DNA from 2 places in the Saliniradius amylolyticus genome. Region 2 is predicted to be linked to the other one. Evidence: predicted binding sites of a transcription regulator. Region 2 holds the regulator's gene; the other holds the start of a gene.
What was found. Region 2 encodes NrdR, which represses ribonucleotide reductase genes. Its sites were predicted from a motif close to AAACACNANATNTNGTGTTT; they were not measured.
Positions count from the first base shown of each region.

Region 1: nrdA (class 1a ribonucleoside-diphosphate reductase subunit alpha) is a predicted target of NrdR. The motif match lies at 2,706-2,725, and genes of this name have one in related genera.

Region 1 covers NZ_CP029347.1:1,656,085-1,667,763, reverse strand. Annotated here, with positions in the region: gene nrdB (class Ia ribonucleoside-diphosphate reductase subunit beta) at 1-163, opposite strand, end outside; gene nrdA (class 1a ribonucleoside-diphosphate reductase subunit alpha) at 223-2,547, opposite strand; gene HMF8227_RS07810 (HAD family hydrolase) at 2,931-3,605, opposite strand; gene ubiG (bifunctional 2-polyprenyl-6-hydroxyphenol methylase/3-demethylubiquinol 3-O-methyltransferase UbiG) at 3,609-4,322, opposite strand; gene gyrA (DNA topoisomerase (ATP-hydrolyzing) subunit A) at 4,559-7,168, shown strand; gene serC (3-phosphoserine/phosphohydroxythreonine transaminase) at 7,256-8,341, shown strand; gene aroA (3-phosphoshikimate 1-carboxyvinyltransferase) at 8,341-9,627, shown strand; gene cmk ((d)CMP kinase) at 9,736-10,416, shown strand; gene rpsA (30S ribosomal protein S1) at 10,523-11,679, shown strand, end outside.
Region 2 covers NZ_CP029347.1:975,750-987,428, reverse strand. Annotated here, with positions in the region: gene HMF8227_RS04675 (electron transport complex subunit E) at 1-135, shown strand, start outside; gene nth (endonuclease III) at 136-768, shown strand; gene HMF8227_RS04665 (DUF2306 domain-containing protein) at 928-1,809, opposite strand; gene HMF8227_RS04660 (helix-turn-helix domain-containing protein) at 1,925-3,052, opposite strand; partial or broken gene HMF8227_RS04655 (endonuclease III) at 3,409-3,564, shown strand; gene gloA (lactoylglutathione lyase) at 3,589-3,972, shown strand; gene glpQ (glycerophosphodiester phosphodiesterase) at 4,040-5,023, shown strand; gene HMF8227_RS04640 (phosphatidylglycerophosphatase A family protein) at 5,130-5,612, opposite strand; gene thiL (thiamine-phosphate kinase) at 5,615-6,577, opposite strand; gene nusB (transcription antitermination factor NusB) at 6,580-6,999, opposite strand; gene ribH (6,7-dimethyl-8-ribityllumazine synthase) at 7,002-7,475, opposite strand; gene ribBA (bifunctional 3,4-dihydroxy-2-butanone-4-phosphate synthase/GTP cyclohydrolase II) at 7,540-8,646, opposite strand; gene HMF8227_RS04615 (riboflavin synthase) at 8,703-9,368, opposite strand; gene ribD (bifunctional diaminohydroxyphosphoribosylaminopyrimidine deaminase/5-amino-6-(5-phosphoribosylamino)uracil reductase RibD) at 9,376-10,506, opposite strand; gene nrdR (transcriptional regulator NrdR) at 10,503-10,958, opposite strand; gene glyA (serine hydroxymethyltransferase) at 11,362-11,679, opposite strand, start outside.

The DNA.
Region 1 (11,679 bases), 680 kb from region 2:
CCACTTCTTCAGGACGCCAGAAGAAGCTTATCTGCTTTTCGATCAGCTTCTCGAAGATGCTGTGTTTTTGTTGATCATAACGGGCCACATTGACCGGGTTGCCGAAAAACATCGGCTCGGCAAGAGGATCAATGGAGTGCTGATTAAAGGTGGTATATTTCATAGGTTTTTTAATACTCGAAATGCAACACAATAAGGGGCGGCTTATCGCCGCCCCGAATATTAGATTTTGCAGGCACCGCCGGCGCAGTCGTCATCTTCTTCGACCACGACTTCGGCTTCTTTTTCCTTGGGTGCCTGGCTACCGGCAATCAGGTCATTCTGGTCGTCTTTCGCACCGTCACGAGTGTTGTGGTAGTAAGCGGTCTTCACCCCAAGCTTGTAGGCGGTCAGCATGTCTTTAAGCAACAGCTTCATGGGCACCTTGCCACCGTCGTATTTGCTGGGGTCATAATTAGTGTTAGCGGAGATGGTCTGGTCCACAAACTTCTGCATGATGCCCACCAGTTGCAGATAGCCATCGTTGGAGGGGATGTCCCACAACAGCTCATAGGCGTCTTTGAGATTTTCGTAATCTGGAACCACCTGTTTCAGCACACCATCCTTACTGCTCTTCACACTAATGTGGCCGCGAGGTGGCTCGATGCCATTGGTGGCGTTAGAAATCTGTGATGAGGTTTCCGACGGCATCAGAGCTGACAAGGTAGAGTTACGCAGACCGTGTTCAACAATGTCTTTGCGCAGACCTTCCCAGTCCAGATGCAGCGGCTCATTACAGACCGAATCCAAATCCTTTTTGTAAGTATCTACAGGTAGGATGCCTTGTGAGTAGGTGGTCTCATCAAATTTCGGGCATTTGCCTTTCTCTTTCGCCAGATTGTTTGAGGCTTTGAGAAGGTAATACTGCATCGCCTCAAACGTCTTGTGTACCAGGCCGTTGGCGCTGCCATCGGAGTATTTCACGCCGTGCTTAGCCAGGTAATAGGCAAAGTTAATTACGCCAATCCCCAGGGTGCGGCGACCCATGGTGGCATTATAGGCAGCAGGGACCGGGTAGTCCTGGTAATCCAGCAGACTATCCAGAGCGCGGACCGCCAGATCGGCCATTTCTTCAAAATCATCCAAGCTTTCGATCTTGCCCAGATTGAAGGCCGACAGAGTGCAAAGGGCAATCTCGCCGTTTTCGTCGTTCACGTGCTCCAGCGGTTTAGTGGGCAGGGCAATTTCCAGACACAGGTTGCTCTGGCGTACCGGAGCCACCTTGGCATCGAAAGGACTGTGTGTATTGCAGTGATCCACATTCTGCAGATAAATGCGGCCGGTACTGGCTCGCTCCTGCATAAACAGGCTGAATAGCTCAATGGCGCGAATGGTCTTCTTGCGAATGCTGGGATCATTTTCGTACTGAACATAGAGCTGTTCAAATTTGTCCTGATCCTGGAAGAAGGCATCATACAGCCCAGGTACGTCCGAGGGGCTGAATAAAGTGATGTCTTGATCCTTGATCAGACGCTGATACATCAGCTTATTAAACTGTACGCCGTAGTCCAGGTGCCGTACCCGGTTTTCCTCCACGCCGCGGTTGTTTTTCAGCACCATCAGCGACTCCACTTCCAGGTGCCATAGCGGATAGAACAGGGTAGCAGCGCCACCGCGCACACCGCCCTGAGAGCAACTTTTAACCGCGGTTTGGAAGTACTTGTAAAACGGGATACAGCCGGTATGGAAAGCCTCGCCGCCGCGAATGGGGCTACCCAGAGCGCGGATACGACCGGCGTTAACGCCAATGCCAGCACGTTGACTGACGTATTTAACAATGGCGCTGGCAGTCGCGTTAATGGAATCCAGGCTATCACCGGTTTCGATCAAGACACAGGAACTGAATTGCCGCGTTGGTGTGCGCACACCCGACATAATAGGCGTGGGCAGGGAAATCTTGAACTGGGATACCGCATCATAGAAACGCTTGATGTAGCTCAGTCGGGTATCCTTGGGATAGTTGGCGAACAGGCACGCGGCGACCAACATATACAGAAACTGTGCACTCTCGTAGATATCACCGGTGACCCGGTTTTGTACCAAATACTTGCCTTCCAGCTGTTTAACGGCGGCATAGCTGAAGTTCATATCACGCCAGTGATCGATGTATTCACCAAGCTGATCCAACTCATCTTTACTGTAGTCCTGCAACAGATGGGGATCATACTTACCCAGCTCCACCATTTTCACTACCTGCTCGTACAGCTTAGGCGGTTCAAACTGCCCATATGCTTTTTTACGCAGGTGGAAGATGGCTAGTCGTGCAGCCAGATACTGATAGTCAGGCGCATCCTTGGAAATTAAATCCGCGGCTGATTTGATCAGAGTTTCGTGAATGTCGGCAGTCTTGATACCGTCATAAAACTGAATATGGGCTTTTATCTCCACCTGAGAGACAGACACATTGTTCAGGCCTTTGGCTGCCCAGGTGATGACTTTATGAATTTTGTCCAGATCCAGTGGCTCGGTTTCGCCGCAGCGCTTGGTAACGAGAATGTTGTTGTTCATGCTAGTCGCCGTTTATTGTTATTAGCTTGCTCCGTCTGGGAAACGGAACAAAAAATCAAAGTGAGAACAGCTCGTTGCCGCAATCAACCGGAGCAAGATGAAACGATTGAAGTCCCTGGCAACTGGTGACACAAGATAGTGAGGTTTTAGGGAATGTGCAACCCAATATATGGTGTTTAAATGGTCAGTCAGACACAAGATGTATTTGAGTTAGTATCGACTCACGCAGCAATCTCGGTGTTATCGCCAGTGTGTAAAATGCAAGGCTTTTTTAGGGAGGAATTTCTCTATAAATTTTTTGATTCTAAAAATACGCTAGTTATTATAATACGATATATAGTGGTTGCTTCATTATTATGTCACAAGATGTGGGTATTTTTTCGTCAGGGAACCAACCACGCCAACAATGCCTCTGGGTGCGTAATCCGGTAATCCGCCGGCCACTGTTGGGGATTCTCATTAGGGTGGATATAACCGTACTCAGCCAAAATGGCGATCATGCCCGCCCCGAGAGCAGCATCAATATCCCGTCGGGCATCACCGATATACCAGCAATGGCGGGACACCACCTCCAACTTCTCGGCTGCATAGGTTAACGGTAATGGGTCTGGCTTACGCCTTGGCAGGCTATCACCGCAAAGAATGATGTCGGCGGCAGACAAAACCGGAAAATGCTTTAGCAGCTTTTCGGTGAGCGTCTGGGGTTTATTGGTAACAATTCCCCAGGGTATGCCTTGTTGAGTCAATGTACTGATCACGGCTTCTATACCGTCATATAAACGCGTATGACGGCAGATGGCGGTGGCATACAAATCCAAAAACTGTTGCCGCAGACTTGCTTGCCCCAGGTCGGGCAGGTGCTCTCCAAAGCCCAGTGTCAGCATCCCTTTAGCACCGTGGGAGGCGATCAACCGATAATCCTCAGCCTTGGCTGGTGGACGCTGATACGCTTTTAGCAACTGGTTTAGGGCCGTGCCCATATCATCGGCGGTATCCAATAAGGTGCCGTCTAAGTCAAACAATAGCGCCTGTGGCCTGGCTGGAAACGAGTCTGTCATTAATCAGGCCCGGCAGTGCAGCAGGTAGTTCACATCCACATTGCTGTCCGACAGGTAGTACTGGCCGGTTAACGGATTCATATGCAAGCCCTCCATTTTTTGTGCCTGCAACGGAGTACTGTCCAGCCAGTGTAATAGTTCAGAAGGCTTGATAAATTTGCCGTGTTCATGCGTTCCCTTAGGCACTAATCCCAGCACATACTCGGCACCGACAATGGCCATCAGATAGGATTTAATATTGCGGTTAAGGGTTGAGAAAAACACATGGCCCCCTGGCTTGACCAGCTTGGTGCAAGCCCTGACCACAGATTCAGGGTCGGGCACATGTTCTAACATTTCCAGACAGGTTATCACTTCAAACTGCCCGGCGTTGTCTTCGGCATAAGCTTCCGCGGTGGTAGCGTGATAGTTGATATCCAGCTGCGATTCCAGTGCATGTAGGCGCGCAACACTTAATGACTCCTCAGCCATATCGATACCCGTTACCTTAGCGCCAAGTCTGGTCATGGCCTCACACAAAAGGCCGCCACCACAACCAACATCCAGCACTGTTTTATCGAACAGACCGCCACTTTGACTGGCGATAAAATCTACTCTCAGCGGATTGATTTGGTGCAAGGGTTTGAACTCACCCTCTGGATCCCACCAACGGCTGGCGATGGCAGAAAATTTATCTATTTCGTTTCGATCAACGTTCTGGTTGGCCTCTGTGGTCATGGTCTGCTCACTACTGAAAAATCTGACCGGCAGTATAAATAGTTGAGCAAAAACGGACTAGGCCTAAATGGACTTATCTACTCAGTCAGTGGCTATTTATTTGCAAAGGATGGTGGTAGAATCGGGCGATTGTATAAGGGCGCAGAATCTACTCTGCGCTGCCGGTTCGGTTGCGGCGAAAGGCATCCCGATATTCGCCCGCTGATTCTAATAAGAACAAAGGGACAACGCAGTATATGACTGAGCGCGCCAAAGAAATACTCCCCATTAATATTGAGGAAGAGCTGAAGAACTCTTACCTGGATTACGCCATGAGTGTAATCGTCGGGCGAGCGCTGCCCGACGTTCGTGATGGTCTTAAACCAGTGCACCGCCGTGTGCTGTTCGCCATGCACGAACTCAAAAATGATTTTAACAAGCCATACAAAAAATCGGCCCGTGTGGTCGGGGATGTTATCGGTAAGTACCATCCCCATGGTGACTCGGCGGTTTATGACACCATTGTGCGTATGGCTCAGTCGTTCTCCCTGCGTTATATGCTGGTGGACGGGCAGGGGAACTTTGGCTCAGTGGATGGCGATTCGGCCGCGGCCATGCGTTATACCGAAGTTCGCATGGCCAAGATTGCCGGTGAACTGCTGGCGGATCTGGAAAAAGAAACCGTCGACTATGTGCCTAACTACGACAACACCGAGCAGATCCCCGATGTGCTGCCTACTAAGGTGCCAAACCTTTTGGTCAATGGCTCTTCTGGTATTGCCGTGGGTATGGCCACTAATATCCCGCCACATAACCTGACCGAGGTGGTGAACGGCTGTATCGAATTGATTAAGAATCCGGATATCAGCATCGAAGAACTGATCCAGTTCATCCCGGGTCCGGATTTCCCCACTGCGGCTACTATCAGCGGCCGGAAAGGCATCGAAGAGGCCTATCGAACGGGGCGAGGCAAGATTTACCTGCGCGCCAAGGCTGATATCGAATGCGACGACAATGGTAAAGAAACCATTATTGTCACCGAGATCCCTTATCAGGTGAATAAGGCACGTCTGATCGAGAAGATCGCCGAGCTGGTTAAAGAAAAACGTGTTGAGGGCGTCTCCGCGTTGCGTGACGAATCCGACAAAGACGGTATGCGTATCGTTATTGAGGTGAAACGCAACGAGTCGGCCGAAGTTCTGCTGAACCATCTGTATGCCAATACTCAGTTACAGACAGTATTTGGCATCAATATGGTCGCGCTGGAAAACAACCAGCCTAAGGTGTTCACCCTCAAAGAGATGCTGGAAGCCTTTATTCTGCATCGCCGTGAAGTCGTGACTCGTCGTACCGTGTTCGACCTGCGTAAAGCGCGCGATCGGGCCCATATCCTCGAAGGCCTGGCGATTGCACTGGCTAATATCGATCCTATTATCGAATTGATTAAGGCTTCACCCAGCCCGGCGGATGCCAAAGAAGGCTTAGTGTCTCGTGGCTGGCAATTAGGCCATGTGACCGACATGCTGGAGCGTGCCGGTGTGGATGCGGCCCGTCCCGATTGGCTGGCGCCGGAATACGGCATTCGCGACGGCGAGTATTACCTGACCGAGCAACAGGCTCAGGCGATTCTGGAACTGCGCCTGCACAAACTGACCGGTTTAGAACATGAGAAGATTCTGGGCGAGTATAAAGAGCTGTTGGATCTGATCGCGGAGCTGATCCATATCTTGGAAAGTCCCGAGCGCTTGATGGAAGTCATTCGCGAAGAGTTGGAGAAAATCCGCGCCGAATACGGTGATGAGCGCCGCACCGAAATCACCGCTGCCAGCCATGAGATCGACATGGAAGATCTGATCGACTCTGAAGACGTGGTGGTGACCCTGTCCCATGAAGGGTATGTTAAGTATCAGAAGCTGGGCGAATATGAAGCCCAGCGCCGGGGTGGTAAGGGCAAAGCAGCCACGAAGATGAAGGACGAGGACTTTATTAATCGCCTTCTGATCGCCAATACCCATGACTATATTCTGTGCTTCTCCAGTCGCGGCCGTCTGTATTGGATCAAGACGTATCAATTGCCTCTGGCCAGCCGTAATGCGCGTGGCAAACCGATCGTCAACATACTGCCGTTGGAAGACAACGAACGCATTACGGCCATGCTGCCTATCCGCGAGTTTGTGGAAGACAAATTCGTCTTTATGGCGACGGCCCACGGCACGGTGAAAAAGACCGATCTGACACAGTACTCTCGTCCTCGGGCCAGTGGCATTATCGCCGTGAACCTCAATGACGGCGATGAATTGATTGGCGTTGCATTGACCGGCGGCGACAGTGAGATCATGCTGTTCTCCGATGCCGGCAAGGTGGTGCGCTTCCCTGAGGATCAAGTGCGCTCTATGGGCCGAACGGCCACTGGGGTTCGGGGCATTAAGCTGGAAGACGATCAGAAAGTGGTATCGCTGATCGTGCCGGAAGGCGAGGGTGAGGTGCTCACCGCCACCGAAAATGGTTTTGGTAAGCGTACTTCTCTGGCTGAGTATCCCACTAAGAGCCGTGGCACCAAGGGCGTCGTGTCCATCAAGGTAACCGAACGTAACGGTGACGTGGTGGGGGCCGTCCAGGTGAACGAGTTTGACGAAATCATGCTGATTTCCAATCAGGGCACCCTAGTACGTACCCGGGTGAACGAAGTCTCCAGTGTGGGTCGTAATACTCAGGGTGTGCGTCTGATTCGTACTGCCGACGGTGAGTTTGTGGTAGGACTGCAACGCATCGAGGAAGTGGACGAAGAACAATTAGAAGACGGGCAAGAGTCCGCTGCAGAAACCGGCGATAATGGCGCCGAAGGTATCACCACGACAGAAGAGTGAGCCGGCGCAGCCTCAGGCTGCGCTTCTGTAATTGATAACGAGCGGCGCTTTGGTGGCCGCTCGTTTTGGTTTAGGAAGTCAATCTCAATGACCAAGGTATATAACTTTTGTGCAGGTCCGGCCATGTTGCCAGAGCCTGTGATGCAGCAAGCTCAAAGTGAGTTCTTAGACTGGCGCGGCCATGGCTGTTCGGTCATGGAACTCAGCCACCGCAGCAAAGATTTTGTGGCGTTGGCGGAAAAGGCCGAAGCCGACTTGCGCGAACTATTGCAGGTGCCAGATAACTATAAGGTACTGTTTACCCATGGGGGCGGTCGGGGCCAGTTTGCTGCCGTACCGCAGAACCTGTCACACGCCAATGATAAAGCTGATTATCTGGTTACCGGCTCCTGGTCTAAGGCGGCGGTAAAAGAAGGGGAACGCTTCTTACACCCGTCGGTGGTCGCCGAGCAAAGCGAACACGAGGGGCTTAAGGGTATCCCGGACAGCGCCCGCTGGCAGTTAGATCCGGCAGCAGCCTTTTTCCATTATTGTGACAATGAAACGGTCGACGGTATCGAACTGGACTTTGTGCCGGATACCGGCAGTGTGCCTTTAGTCGCCGATATGTCATCCAATATCTTGTCCCGGCCTGTGGATGTGAGCCGTTTTGGCGTGATTTACGCCGGTGCGCAGAAAAACATCGGCCCTTCGGGATTATCGGTGGTGATTGTGCGCGAGGACTTATTGGATAAAGCCCGTCAGGATGTTCCTTCCATTTTGCATTATCAGACGCTTGCCGAACACGGTTCCATGTTCAATACGCCGCCCACCTATGCCTGGTATCTGGCCGGACTGGTATTCGAATGGCTGAAAGAGCAGGGGGGCGTGGAGACTATGGAAAAGTTGAGCCAGAAGAAGTCAGCGCTGCTGTATCAGGCCATCGATGGTTCAGACTTTTATGTTAATCGTATTGTGCCTCGCTATCGCTCGCGGATGAATATTCCGTTTCAGCTTGCAAAGCCGGAGTTGGATAACGCGTTTCTGTCTCAGGCTGAGGCGGCTGGACTGAAAGCCCTGAAAGGTCATCGAAGCGTCGGCGGAATGCGCGCTTCTATCTATAACGCCATGCCTTTGGAAGGTGTTCAGGCTTTAGTGGACTTTATGCAAGATTTTGAAAAGAGGATGGGCTGATGGAACAACTGACACTCAAGCCCATTGCGCGCATTGATGGCACGGTAAATGTTCCCGGGTCCAAGAGCCTGTCGAATCGAGCCTTGCTGCTGGCGGCTCTGGCGTCGGGGGAGACGACGCTGACCAACCTGCTCGACAGTGACGACATTCGTCATATGCTGGCAGCCTTAAAACAGCTCGGTGTGGATTATCAGCTGAGTGAGGATAAGACCCGTTGCACCGTTACGGGGTTAGGCGGTGCGTTTAAGGTATCCACGCCGCAGAGCCTGTTTTTGGGTAACGCGGGGACCGCCATGCGCCCCCTGTGTGCAGCATTGGCAGCCTCTGTTGGAGAGTTTGAGCTGACTGGCGAGCCACGTATGGAAGAGCGCCCCATCGGCGCTCTGGTCGATGCCTTACATCAGGCTGGTGCGCAGATTGACTATCTGAAAAACGATGCCTATCCGCCGCTGAAGATTGCCGGACAGGGCCTTAAAGGCGGCCATATTCAGGTAGATGGCAGTGTTTCAAGCCAGTTTTTGACCGCGGTTTTAATGGCTGCGCCGCTGTTTGAAGATACCACCGAGATCGAGATTGTTGGTGAGCTGGTGTCCAAACCTTATATCGACATTACCCTGGATACCATGGCCAAATTCGGCGTTCAGGTAAACAATCACGACTATCAGCGCTTTGAGATCTCAGGCGGACAGACTTATCGTTCACCAGGGCAGTTTCTGGTAGAAGGCGATGCCTCGTCGGCGTCTTATTTCCTGGCCGCCGGTGCGATTAAAGGCGGTACCGTTAAGGTGACCGGTATTGGCAGTGACAGTATTCAGGGCGATAAAGACTTTGCGTTGGTACTGGAAAAAATGGGCGCTGAGATCCAGTGGGGGCCGGATTATATTCAGGTGACCGGTGCGCCGCTCAAAGCCGTAGATATGGATATGAATCATATTCCCGATGCGGCCATGACCATTGGGACAGCGGCTCTTTTTGCAGAAGGTAAAACCGCCATTCGTAATATTTATAACTGGCGAGTCAAGGAGACCGACCGGTTGGCCGCCATGGCGGCAGAACTTCGAAAAGTGGGCGCTGAGGTGATTGAAGGCGAGGACTTTATCGAGATAACGCCGCCCGAGGCGATTAAGCACGCCGCTATTGATACCTATAACGATCATCGCATCGCCATGTGCTTTTCTCTGGTGGCCTTGTCCGACACAGCGGTGACCATTAACGATCCGGGCTGCACCGCTAAGACCTTTCCCGACTACTTTGAACGGCTAAAAACGATCTGTCACGAACGTTGAGCTGGATCAGGCAAATGGTAACAAGGTGTTGCTTGCATTGCTTTAGGTGAGTGAAGGCGTATAATTGCGCGCGATTTTAAGCCACTCATTAGCTTTATGGGAGAAAGCATGCAAGCAGCACCTGTCATCACCGTTGATGGCCCCAGCGGCGCAGGCAAAGGAACGCTCAGCACCAGTTTGGCCAAGCATTTAGGCTGGCATTTTCTCGATAGCGGTGCCATCTATCGGGTGCTCGCTGTCGCCTCTATTCACCATCAGATCGACCCTACCGATGAACAGGCATTGTCGCCTCTGGCAGCAGGGCTCGACGTGCATTTCGAAGCCTCTGAAGAGGGGACTCGTATCGTACTGGAAGGAGAGGATGTGACCGACTCTATCCGTACTGAAGAGGTCGGGGCTGTGGCTTCTCAGGTGGCGTCTCTGCCTCAGGTTCGTGAGGCTCTGTTACGTCGTCAACGTGGTTTTCGCGATGAGCCGGGACTGGTCGCCGATGGCCGCGATATGGGCACCGTCGTGTTCCCCTCGGCGGAGGTCAAGGTGTTTTTGACCGCCAGCGCGGAAGAACGGGCCGAGCGGCGCTATAATCAGTTGAAAGAGGCGGGGCACGATGTTAGCATTGACCGCCTTTTGGCCGACATAAAAGCCCGCGATGAACGGGATATGAACCGTTCAGTAGCCCCTTTGGTGCCGGCTGAAGATGCCTTAGTGCTGGATTCTACCGAACTCAGCATTGAGCAAGTCTTTGATGCGGTTTTGGCTCATGCCGAGAATCGCTTGTCAAAAGACTGAAACTGGCAGGAAACGCCTGAAAAAAGGAAAGATCAGGCCAATTTGAACAACCCCACATTAGCGGGAATGCTGAGTGGATGTCCATTTAAGTTTATTTCTTATCATTATGACTGAAAATTTTGCAGAACTTTTTGAAGAAAGTTTAAAACAGCTTGAGACTCGTCCCGGTTCCATCGTAAAAGGAACTGTGGTTGCAATCGATAAAGACATCGTCCTGGTTGACGCGGGTCTTAAGTCTGAGAGTGCCGTACCGGCCGACCAATTCAAAGGCGCCGATGGAGAATTGGAGATCGCCGTGGGCGATCAAGTCGATGTGGCACTGGACGCGGTAGAAGACGGTTTCGGTGAAACCATTCTGTCCCGCGAAAAAGCCAAGCGTCATGAAGCTTGGTTGGAGCTGGAAAAAGCTTACGAAGACAAAGAAACCATTAAAGGTGTGATCAACGGTAAGGTGAAAGGTGGTTTCACCGTTGAAGTGAACTCCGTTCGCGCCTTCCTGCCAGGCTCTTTGGTTGACGTGCGTCCTGTGCGTGACACCACTCACCTGGAAGGTAAAGAGCTTGACTTTAAAGTGATCAAGCTGGATGCCAAGCGCAACAACGTTGTTGTTTCTCGTCGTGCGGTTATCGAAGCAGAGAACAGTGCTGAGCGTGAACAACTGCTGGCCACTCTGGAAGAAGGTCATGAAGTTAAGGGTATCGTTAAGAACCTGACCGACTACGGTGCGTTCGTTGACCTGGGCGGCGTAGATGGCCTGCTGCACATCACTGACATGGCTTGGAAACGCGTTAAGCACCCAAGCGAGATCGTCAATGTGGGCGACGAGATTCAGGTTAAAGTATTGAAGTTTGACCGTGAGAAACAGCGCGTTTCTCTGGGTATGAAGCAAATGGGTAACGATCCTTGGACTGATATCTCCGAGCGTTATCCAGAAGGCACTAAACTGACCGGTCAGGTCACAAACCTGACAGACTATGGCTGCTTCGTTGAGATCGAAGACGGCGTAGAAGGTCTGGTTCACGTGTCTGAAATGGATTGGACCAACAAGAACATCCACCCCTCTAAAGTGGTTAACCTGGGTGATTCTGTTGAAGTTATGGTTCTGGAAATCGACGAAGAACGTCGTCGTATTTCTCTGGGTCTGAAACAGTGCAAGCCAAACCCTTGGGAAGAGTTTGCTAAGTCTCACAGCAAAGGCGACAAGGTTACTGGTAAGATCAAGTCCATCACCGATTTCGGTATCTTTATCGGCCTGGAAGGCGG
Region 2 (11,679 bases):
CCGCCGGGCGCTTTTATCGGGCTGGGCCTGTTGATCGCGCTGAAAAATGCCATCGACCGTTATCTGGACGCTCGCGCCAAGGCTCAGGCTCCGCAAAAGACGGTAGAGCGCGCTCGGGTGACTGCGGAGAGCTAAATGAATAATCAAAAACGCCGCCAGATCTTAGAGCGCCTGAGAGCCGAAAACCCGAATCCCACCACAGAGCTAAACTACAGCAGTCCCTTTGAGCTGCTCATCGCCGTGCTGTTATCGGCCCAAGCCACCGATGTGGGCGTGAACAAGGCCACAGCCAAGCTGTATCCGGTAGCAAACACTCCACAGGCCATGTTGGACCTGGGCGTGGAGGGAGTGAAGGAATACATTAAGACCATCGGCCTGTTTAATTCCAAGGCCGAAAATGTGATTAAGACCTGTCGCATTCTGGTGGAGCAATACGGCGGCGAAGTACCGGAAAGCCGTGAAGCGCTGGAATCATTACCCGGTGTGGGCCGTAAAACCGCCAATGTGGTGCTGAATACCGCCTTTGGCTGGCCTACCATTGCTGTCGATACGCATATATTCCGCGTCTCTAACCGCACCAAACTGGCTGCGGGCAAGAACGTCAACGAGGTAGAGCAGAAGCTACTTAAGGTAGTGCCTAAGGAATTTAAGGTAGATGTGCACCACTGGCTGATCCTGCACGGTCGTTATACCTGTGTCGCACGCAAGCCCCGCTGTGGCTCCTGCGTCATCGAGGACCTGTGTGAATTCAAAGATAAGACAGAATAACCCCTGGTTTGCCTCAAGCCTGAAGCAAGCCTGCCCTCGTTATTGTAATAATCAGTATCCGATAACGTGTTTTAGACTTTGATGTCACACAGCAAGCAGCCACGAGTTCCAGGAATAAACTCATGGCTGCTTGCTTGGCCTGTAAACCTCAAAACGACTCTAAAACACGATAGGCTCACCGCTCATTATCTTCAGTAAGAATGGAGTCAATCCTGTTATGCCCGCCATCATTAAGGTGGTCAGCAAGACTAAGACCCCCGATGCCATTATTTTTATATTGCTGTTTTTGCTTTCACAGGCATAAAAATAAAGCTGCGCGGTCGCCAGTGGCAATAAAAAGCACCCAAAAGTCCAGATAGGGAAGAAGGGATCGCCGAAGGCAGGGCTCCCGCCAGCAACGGTACCGGTAATGAAATAGCTGAACACCCCGACCCTAAGAAACCACTGGGCGTTGGACACTAAAAACAGTCGTATTGCCCATTTTCTATGGTCCGCGATATCTTTTTTTATCGCACATCTAACCGTTAAATAAGCGAAACCCAGTATTAGAAAACCATTAATGCTTGTGCCTGTCGCCGAAATCGTATCTGGGCTGGAACCTCTTATCCAGGATAGGTAAAAGCCAGACATGGCCAGGAAAAACACGGTAACTAAATAAAGATATCCATTTACTTTATGCAACGTCGGTGCTTTAACCCTTACCTGGGGGATTAATTGCAAAGCCCCGCCAAATGCGACAATACCTGCTCCAATGGCGTGAACAGCAAAAAGAAGATTACCCGCCGTATCGCCAGCCTTGTGTGGTGAGCTTCCTAGCGGTTCCCAGCGATTCCAGATTTCCATATTGTCATTAATGACTGAAAATCCGTAAAACTTGATGATGTAAAAGAAAAACAGCCATTGACCCGCCATTATGGCTAAGAACCAGAAAGCTGCTGAATATTTTAACAGCCTACTGGCCAAACCGGCTTTTGATTTCTTTTTAACGTATCCGCTTTCACCTTTTTCTGATAGCACAACGCTTTCTGATGCGACTCCCATAACACGCCCTTCTCATTCAACGAAATTCTCATCAAATTCTCTATCAAGGGGGCATTCAGGTCGTCCGAATGGGCATATTCGTACTCATTCGCACATCGTTTGCCTGTTTTTTGAGCTACCCTGGCTTTCTGAATCCGGTTGGGGTGACTCCAACTATCTTCTTGAATGCACTGTTAAAGGTCGATTTAGACTTAAACCCGACTTCATAGGCGATTGATGAAACCAACATATCGGTGTTTGCTAAAAGATCTTTTGCTTCTTCTACCCTGTAGCGGTTAACAAATTGAAAGAAATTCGTTTTCATAAACTGCGAAAGGGTCTCTGAAATGTAGTTTTCACTTACCGAGATCACCGCTGACAACCTGTTTAAGGACAAGTCCTCTTCTTTATACAGTTGCTTCCCGGTCATGGCGTCAGTCAACTTTACCGCTATTTCCTGCATTTTCTCATCAGGAAGAACAGCCTCCCTCTCTTGCACCGTTAGTCTGATAACTTCTTCAGAGGCGCCTAACTCAAGTTGTTTAAGGGCAAGGTGAGTAAATGAAACTAAGACTAAAAACTCAAACAGCGGAAGTAGTGTGTCCAGAGCAAAAAATTTAACCCCAATAAAGGTGGCTGCATAGTTCGCCGCATAAAAAAACCAAACAAGTCCCCATAAAATTAATATAACCCTGAGCCAGTCCATTGCCCGTTGTTCAATTGCAGAGTACTTCTCCATCAACTGGTTGCGATGCTTTGCATGCAGCCTGAAGGTCGCTATCAGATAGGCGAAGGTAAAGACAATAAAGGCAACGGCTGTAAACAAACACATGGATATGGCTATTTGCCATAAGTCGGGATCGCGTGTAATTGGATCTGCTAATGCCAGCTTTTGCTCCGGCGTGATACTAAACATAAACGGTATCATTGACAGGATTACGGCAATTGGCCCTAACAACACCGTAAGGTATGACTTCACAGAGTGCTTAGTCGCAGGATACATCGCCATACACGCATAAAAATACAGAGCGGGTCCCATTAACATTCTGACAGGCAACTGAAAACCGGCGATGGCTGGTGCATACTGATACACCCCCGAATAGATATAGAGCTCACCAATGATATGAATGAGTAGCAGTATCAGAAGCCCTGACAGGTAAGCGGTCTGCTTATGTTTAGGCGTGCTGAACGTTCGCACGAGCCCAGAAACAACAACTCCCATCATTCCCGAATAAAGGACCGTGGGAACCAGAGCAATAGACATAGTATTTTCCAAACCCAAAAAGTAGGTAGCAATTAGCTTTTTAAATGAAAAGTGAAAAAGGATGGCGCCGGCGCATTCTAAGCGAAAGCCTGGTTTCAATTCAATTGGGTTATCGCTTTACGAAAATGGGGCATTCTGCAGCTCAGTCAGAGCAAATCTTGAAGTAGTAACCATTTTTCACCCTTTTTCCCTGATCCCAGCCTCTTTTCACAACGGCCGATACTGCCCGCCGTGTAAATATGAACCTCGGGGGTGCTGGTTGACATGTCTCTATCATGCCTGTTTTCACCACAACCGACCATTACCGTGGCCTCCATATATTCAGCGCCCGCAATCCACCAAACTGAATGGGCGTCGAAAAGTTGCTGAAGGTGATACCTGGTAAGTTTAAGATGGATGTGTACCAATTGTTGAGCCTGCACGGTGGTTATACCTGTGTCGCGCGAAAGCCCCGCTGTGGCTCCTGCGTCATCGAGGACCTGTGTGAGTTTAAAGATAAAACCGAGGTGTGATCATCACCCATTTAAGGAGGTTTTATGCGCTTTCTGCATACCATGCTAAGAGTCGGCGATCTGGAGCGTTCGATTCACTTCTACACCCAGTTGTTGGGAATGAAGCTGCTCAGACAGTCTGACAATGAGCAATACCGTTATACCCTGGCCTTTGTAGGCTACGGTGATGAATCGGACCATACGGTACTGGAGCTGACCTACAACTGGGATCAGAGCGAATACCAGCATGGCGAGGCCTTTGGCCACATCGCCATAGGCGTAGAGGATATTTATGGTTTCTGCGGTAAGCTGGAACAAGCTGGCGTAGAGGTATACCGAAAACCAGGGCCCGTAAAAGGCGGCAAAACGGTGATCGCCTTTGCCCAGGATCCGGACGGCTACGCCATCGAACTGATTGAACGAGCCTGAGGATTCACCAGATTGTCATCGTAACCGGCTAAACTGACCGCCACGCTATTCGCTGCGGGAGATTTATTTGCGTCTGATCATTTTTTTATTCAGCCTCTGTCTGAGTCCGTTTAGCTGGGGCGACACCGCTATTATCGCCCATCGCGGGGCCTCCGCTTATCTGCCCGAACATACTCTGGAAGCGGCTATTCTTGCCCATGGCATGAATGCCCATTATATCGAGCAGGATCTGGTCCTCAGTGCTGACGGTATCCCTGTGGTATTGCACGATATTCACTTAGATACCATCACCAATGTGGAGTCGGTCTTTCCTGACAGACACCGTGACGATGGCCGCTATTATGTGATCGACTTTACCCTTGCCGAGCTACAGGAGCTTAGAGTCCATGAACGGCAAACCACTGATGGCCAGCAGGTCTACCCGCGCCGTTACCCTGGCCAGAGCCCCTATCGTATTGCCACCTTTGAGCAGCATATTCAGTTGATTCAGGGGCTCAACATGCGCAGAGATAAGGCGATTGGTTTGTATCCCGAGATTAAGGCCCCCAAGTTTCACCAAACAGAAGGACAGGATATCAGTGCCATTGTGGTGGAATTGCTCAAAAAATATGACCTTAATCACCCGGAGGCAAACCTCTATGTGCAGTGTTTTGACTTTAAAGAAGTGAAACGGCTGCGCACCGAGCTGGGCTTAAAAGCGCCGCTGGTGCAGCTTATTGGCGAAAACGATTGGCAGGAATCAGGCACCGACTACGAGTGGCTAAAAACGGCTGACGGGCTGGTCGAGGTGGCCCGCTACGCCGATGGCATTGGCCCCTGGTATCACCAGCTTGTGAATATAGAAAACGGCCAGCTGAGCACCACGGAGTTAGCCAGACTCGCTCATCAACAGGGCCTGCTGGTCCACACTTACACTTTACGCGCCGATCAGCTGCCCGAGGATGTGAGTTTTACTCAGCTATCGGACTACTTAATAGACACCCTGGGAGTCGATGGGATCTTTACCGATTTTCCGGATCGGTTGGTTATACACCAAAAGCCTGGGAGGTAATCCTTAAGATGGCGCTGTGCGGCAGGGATGCAGCAGAGGAGCCCACACAGAGGTTTTATAGCGAATCGATGAAGATGTGCCTCCCCGGCTCTAATCAACTGCCCTCTTACAGCCAACCTGCCCACAATAGCCCATGCATACACAACAAGGCGAATATTCCGGCCAGAATGTCATCCAGCATAATGCCCAGTCCGCCATCGACATGACGGTCCAGCCAGCGTATGGGCCAGGGTTTTACAATATCGAAAAACCGAAACAACACAAAGCCAGCAACCAGATTCAGCCCGGTAGCCGGTACAAGCAGGAAGGTAATGAAGATGCCGGCAAATTCGTCCCAGACGATGGCCGGATGATCGTGCACGCCCATCTTATAGGCGCTGTAATCGCAGATCCAAATTCCAAGCAGACTGATGGCAAGGGTGATAGCCAGATAGATCAGGCTGTCGGTGGGGGCACACAGCCAAATCAGCGGCAAGGCCGCTAAGGTACCTGCAGTGCCTGGCGCCTTAGGGCTGAGACCACTGCCCAGACCCAGCGCCAGAAAATGCACCGGATTCTTAAGCAGATGGGCGCTGACCTGGCTGCTCACGGTTAACTAAAGTGCTCGTAGCCATGGCCGCGAGAGGAATAAGGTTGCTCCCCATGACGCAACTCGACCTTGCCGGTTTTGCCATTGAGTTGGCCGATGCAAGTGGCACTCACACAAGCCGCCGCCAGAGCTAACTCCAGATTGCCCTTCTGCTCTTCAGATACGGTAAACAAAAGCTCATAATCGTCGCCGCTGTTAAGGGCATATTCAAAGGCATCCTCTTCGGACACCGAGGCTCGCATCGCTTCGGATAACGGCAACTTCTCAAGCTGAATGGATGCGCCACACCCTGAAGCATGCAGGATATGGTGCAGATCGGCCACCAAGCCATCAGACACATCGATACAACTGCTGGCTATACGGCGCAGGGCTGTGCCCGTTAGTACCCGGGGAGTAGGAGTTTGAAAACGCGTTAATACCTCATTACGGGCGTTGAGCGGCAGCTGACGCTTGCCGTTTAGATAGTCCAGCGCCAGTCCCGCATCGCCCAAAGTGCCCGTAACATAGAGCCAGTCACCGGGCCGGGCATGAGAGCGTGTCAGGGCCTGCTCGTTCGGAACAAAACCCTGAGCGGTAATCGTAATGCTTAAAGGTCCACGCACTGTATCACCGCCGATCAACTGAACGCCGTAATACTCACACATTTGCTGGATGCCATTGGAAAAGGCATTCAGCCAGCATTCGTCCACCTCAGGAAGTGACAGCGACAGGCTGACCCAGGCCGGCTCCGCCCCCATGGCTGCCAGGTCACTGAGATTCACCGCCATCGCTTTCTCAGCAATGGCTTGTACCGGCGTATCTTTGGGAAAGTGCACACCCTCGACCAGCGTATCCGTGGTAGTACACAAGCTCTGACCTTCGGGCACCTGAGTGACCGCACAATCATCGCCAATACCTACCTCAACATCACGGCGTTGGTGGCTTCGGGTACGAAAGAAGCTATCGATAATATCGAATTCTTGCACGACTACTGTTCGTGTTGGCGGAGCTTTCGGATGGCTTTATCCAATACCCCGTTAACGAATTTATGACTTTCGTCGGCGCCAAATACCTTGGCCAGCTCAATCGCCTCGTTGATAACCACCCGATAGGGAACATCCAGACGATGCTGAAGCTCATAGGTCGCCATGCGCAAAATCGCTTTTTCCACCGGATCCATTTCTTCCGGCAAGCGTCCTAGGTAGGGTCGAATGGCCTTATCCAGATCTTCCGACTGTTTAATGACCGAACGCAATAATTCCTGAAAGTACTCCAGGTCCACCTCTTCCATCTGATTGGTGGTAGCCAGATGTAACTCAATCTGGTTGGCGGAATTTTGAGTCATCTGCCATGAGTAGATGCCCTGCAGGGCAATCTCTCTGGCCTTATGGCGAGCAGCGGGTTTCAACCTCAGGCTCCTTCAATCTGGTCAATTACATTTACCATTTCCAGCGCACCCATGGCCGCCTCGGCACCTTTATTTCCGGCCTTAGTGCCGGAGCGCTCGATGGCTTGCTCAATGGAGTCTGTGGTGATCACGCCAAAGGCCACCGGCAATTCTGCATCCAGAGATACCTGTGCCAATCCCTTGTTACACTCGCCAGCCACGAAGTCAAAGTGGGGAGTACCACCTCGGATCACCGCGCCCAGAGCGATAATAGCGTCGAACTTGCCGCTGTTGGCCAACTTTTTGGCAACCACCGGCAGTTCATAGGCCCCGGGCACACGAACCAGAGTAATGTCCTGTTCGTTAACTTCACCTACTCGTTCCAGTGTATCCAGAGCGCCATCCACCAGGCTTTCCACTACAAAGCTGTTAAAACGAGACACCACCAGAGCAAATTTTTTGCCGGTGGCACGCAGATTACCTTCAATGATATTCATGTCGGCCTTCCTGATTCAAAACGGCGCGTATAGTAGCATAACACGCCAGAGTTTTAGGATATTTTTAGGAAACGAATTCCACCACTTCCAACCCGAAACCGGACAGGGCATGGTATTTTTTAGGCTTGCTGAGCAGTCGCATTTTCTTCACTCCCAACGAGGCCAGGATCTGACAACCGACGCCTACGGTGCGTGAGGAGCCATCCCACTTATTCCCCGCCGACTTCTCGCCTTTATCCTCAGCCTCAAACTGCTTCAGGGTGGCGATCAGTTCGTCGTTGGTTTCGTCTTTACCCAGCAGCAATAACACGCCACCTTCGTCGGCAATGCGCTGCATGGCCTGAGGTAGGCCCATACTGCGGTCCAGCGAGCGCTGCGAACCGAGCAAATCGCTGAAGGTATTATGCAAATGAACCCGCACCAACGTGGGATCGTCGGGTGAAACTACCGTGTTTTTCAGCACAAAATGCAGTTGATTGTCGATCACGTCCTTAAAGGTAATCAGATCAAACTCACCGTAATCGGTAGGTAGCTTGCACTCGGCTACTTTCTCAATGGTGGTTTCGTTGAGATTCCGATACTCGATCAGATCGGCAATAGTGCCAATCTTGATGCCATGTTTTTCAGCGAACTCTTCCAGCTGCGGACGACGCGCCATGGTGCCGTCGTCGTTTAAGATCTCTACGATCACCGCCGCCGGTTCACACCCTGCCAGCCTTGCCAGATCCACGCCGGCTTCGGTGTGTCCCGCGCGGTTCAATACACCACCTTCTTTGGCGATGAGCGGGAAAATATGCCCGGGCTGAACAATGTCTTCGGCAGTAGCATCGGCGGCGACCGCGGCCTGTACCGTTCGCGCACGGTCGGCGGCAGAAATCCCTGTAGTCACCCCTTCGGCGGCCTCAATGGACACCGTAAAATTGGTGGAAAACTGGGCGCCGTTGTTGGTGACCATCAACGGCAGATTCAGACGGGCACAGCGTTGTTCGGTCATCGGCAAACACACCAGCCCGCGGGCGAAGGTGACCATAAAGTTGATCGCCTCTGGGGTAATATGCTCGGCGGCCATGATCAGATCGCCTTCGTTCTCCCGGTCCTCGTCGTCCATCAGGATCACCATCTTGCCCTGACGAATATCCTCGATTATTTCCTGAGTCGTGTTTAACGCCATAAATTCGCTCAATTGTGTAGGGTAAATTCGATGCAGCCAGGCTGCCTGTTGTTATTTTAGCGGCCTTTCAGATAACCGTGTTCGGCCAGAAACGCCATGCTGATATCAGACTCATCGCTCTTTGCGGCTTTATCGCCTAACAGCAACCGCTCCAGGTAACGGGCCACCACATCCACCTCCAGATTGACCTTAGTGCCCACCTTGTAGGTACTGATGTTGGTTTCCTGTAAGGTGTGAGGAACCAGGGTCAGCTTAAAGCTGGCCCCCTTAACCTCATTGGTGGTCAGGCTTACGCCATCTACGGTAATAGAGCCCTTCTCGGCGATATATTTCGCCAGCTTATCCGGGGCCTTGATCCAGATCTCCACCGCCCGGGCCGTCTCGGTAATGGATTGTAACTCACCGACCCCATCCACATGGCCGCTGACAATGTGGCCGCCAAAACGGGAGTTGGGTTGCATGGCCTTTTCCAGGTTAACCTGATCGCCAGTCTTATAATCGGTAAAGCCGGAGCGCTTCAGTGTTTCCACGGACACATCGGCGGCATAATAATCACCACCGAATTCCACCACGGTCAAACACACGCCATTAGTGGCTATGCTATCACCGAGGGCAACATCGCTCATATCCAACTTGCCGGTGGAGACTTTTAATCTCACATCGCCGCCGGTTTGCTGCATGGCGGCAATGGTGCCTACTGCTTCAATAATGCCTGTAAACATAATGGTTCTACTTTTTCTGGTTTTGAGGTAATACCCGGGCCGTCAGCCTCAGGTCCTCGCCTACCTGACGGATGTCGCTCCAACTGAGCGAGAGAGCTTCATTCATATGGCTGAGGCTGGGCATTAAACATAACCCTTTAGCCTTATCACCCATCAACTTAGGTGCCTGATACAGCATTAGCTCATCCACCAGATGCTGCTGCAATAGTGCTCCGGCGAGTGCCGCGCCCGACTCCACCCACAGATGATTGACGCCGCGCTGTCCCAACTCGTTCAATAGCGCAGGTAAGTGTACCCGCGGCGTTTTGTGATGACATTGCCACTGACTGACATTGCTATCAAACCGCCAGTGGTTCGGCTTCTTATTGGCCAGCAGGATCTCTCCCGGCAGCGTAAACAGCGTTAAATCCGGCTGCATCTGATTGCGGCTATCCACAATCACCCGTAGGGGCTGGCGTACGCCCAGGTCATCTTCCAACCCCAGCGCGTTAGCTGTTAGCCTGACATTCAGTGACGGGTTATCGATCAGTACCGTGCCGGAGCCGGTTAAAATAGCGCAGGCGCTGGCCCGGTGACGCTGCACATCCAGCCGGGCCGCCTCACTAGTGACCCACTGACTGTGGCCATTTTCCAGCGCCGTCTTTCCGTCTAAACTGGCGGCCAGCTTCAGGGTGACAAAGGGTTTGCCGGTGCGCATACGGGTCATAAAACCTCGATTCAGCGCTTCGGCATCGGTTTCTAGTAGGCCGTGCTCGGCAGCAATACCCGCATTTTGCAGCAATGCTAAGCCTTTTCCTGAAACCTTCGGGTTAGGATCGGTGCCCGCCGCTATCACCCGCTTGATGCCTGCCTCGATCAGCGCTTCGGCGCAAGGCGGGGTGCGGCCATGGTGACTGCATGGTTCCAGGGTGACATAAGCAGTGCCGCCGCGAGCTCTGTCGCCGGCCTGTCTCAGCGCAAACACCTCAGCATGAGGGCCACCAGCCTGACGATGATAGCCTTCTCCGGCCAGATTACCGTCGCTGTCCAGGATGACACAGCCCACTGCGGGATTGGGCGAGGTGGTAAACTGGCCCTTACCTGCCAGCGCAATGGCCCGGCTCATCCAGTGGTGATCGGCCTCGCTAAAGGCGGTCATTCATTGTCCCCCAGACGGGCAATCTCTTCGCCGAATTCGCGAATATCTTCAAAGGAGCGATACACAGAGGCAAAGCGCACATAGGCCACCTTATCCAGCTCTTTTAGCGCGTCCATGATAACGCTGCCGATAAACTGACTGGTCACTTCCCGCTCACCGGTGGCGCGGAGGGTGGATTTCAGCCGGTTTATGCACTTCTCGACCTGCTCGGTACTCACCGGCCGGCGCTCCAAGGCACGCTGTAATCCCGCTCTGAGCTTGTCCTCGTTAAAGGGTTCACGAGAGCCATCGCGCTTAACCACACGGGGCATGACCAGCTCGGCGGTTTCAAAGGTGGTAAAACGCTCATGGCAGTTAATGCATTCACGGCGGCGGCGGATCTGATGGCCGTCGGCCACCAGTCGCGAATCGATAACTTTGGTTTCCTGCTCGGAGCAAAAGGGGCAAAACATGGCCTTTCCTGCGCTTGATCTTTCTGCCGCTAAATTACCAGAATTGGCGCTGAAAAGCAGCCACTAGCAAAAGAGTCTTCCGTTAATGCTAATTCACTTGCTTGTGGTGTTCTCATCAGCTCTGTAGTAATGGTTGGAGAATAGAATACAAGATGAAAATATGATTAAGCCGACACGACCATGGCGAAATCATTAAGGGGGTGTTCTAAAGCAGACCCTGTGCGACAAGGAGGCCGCACAGGAGCCCCCAGGGAAGGGTCTACGGCGAGTCTGCGTAGAACGGTCCCTTGATGGTGTGTTCGCGGTGCCTGACTGACCAGCTATTCCTCACAGGGCGCCTAAATAAAAAAGCCGGTCAGAGACTAAGCTCTGACCGGCTTCATTTTGGACCTAACGATAGTTATTACGCGTAAACCGGGAAAGCCTTACAAAGCTCAACCACTTCGCCTTTAACGCGTTCGATCACTGAGTCATCGCCCATATTATCCAGCACGTCACAGATCCAGCTACCCACTTGCCTGGCCTGCTCTTCCTTAAAGCCTCGGCGGGTAATGGCCGGCGTACCAATACGCAAACCACTGGTGACAAACGGCGAGCGAGGATCATTGGGTACTGCGTTCTTATTCACGGTGATATTGGCCCGGCCCAGCGCTGCATCGGCGTCTTTACCGGTGATGTCTTTGTCGATCAGATCCATCAGGAACAGGTGGTTGTGAGTACC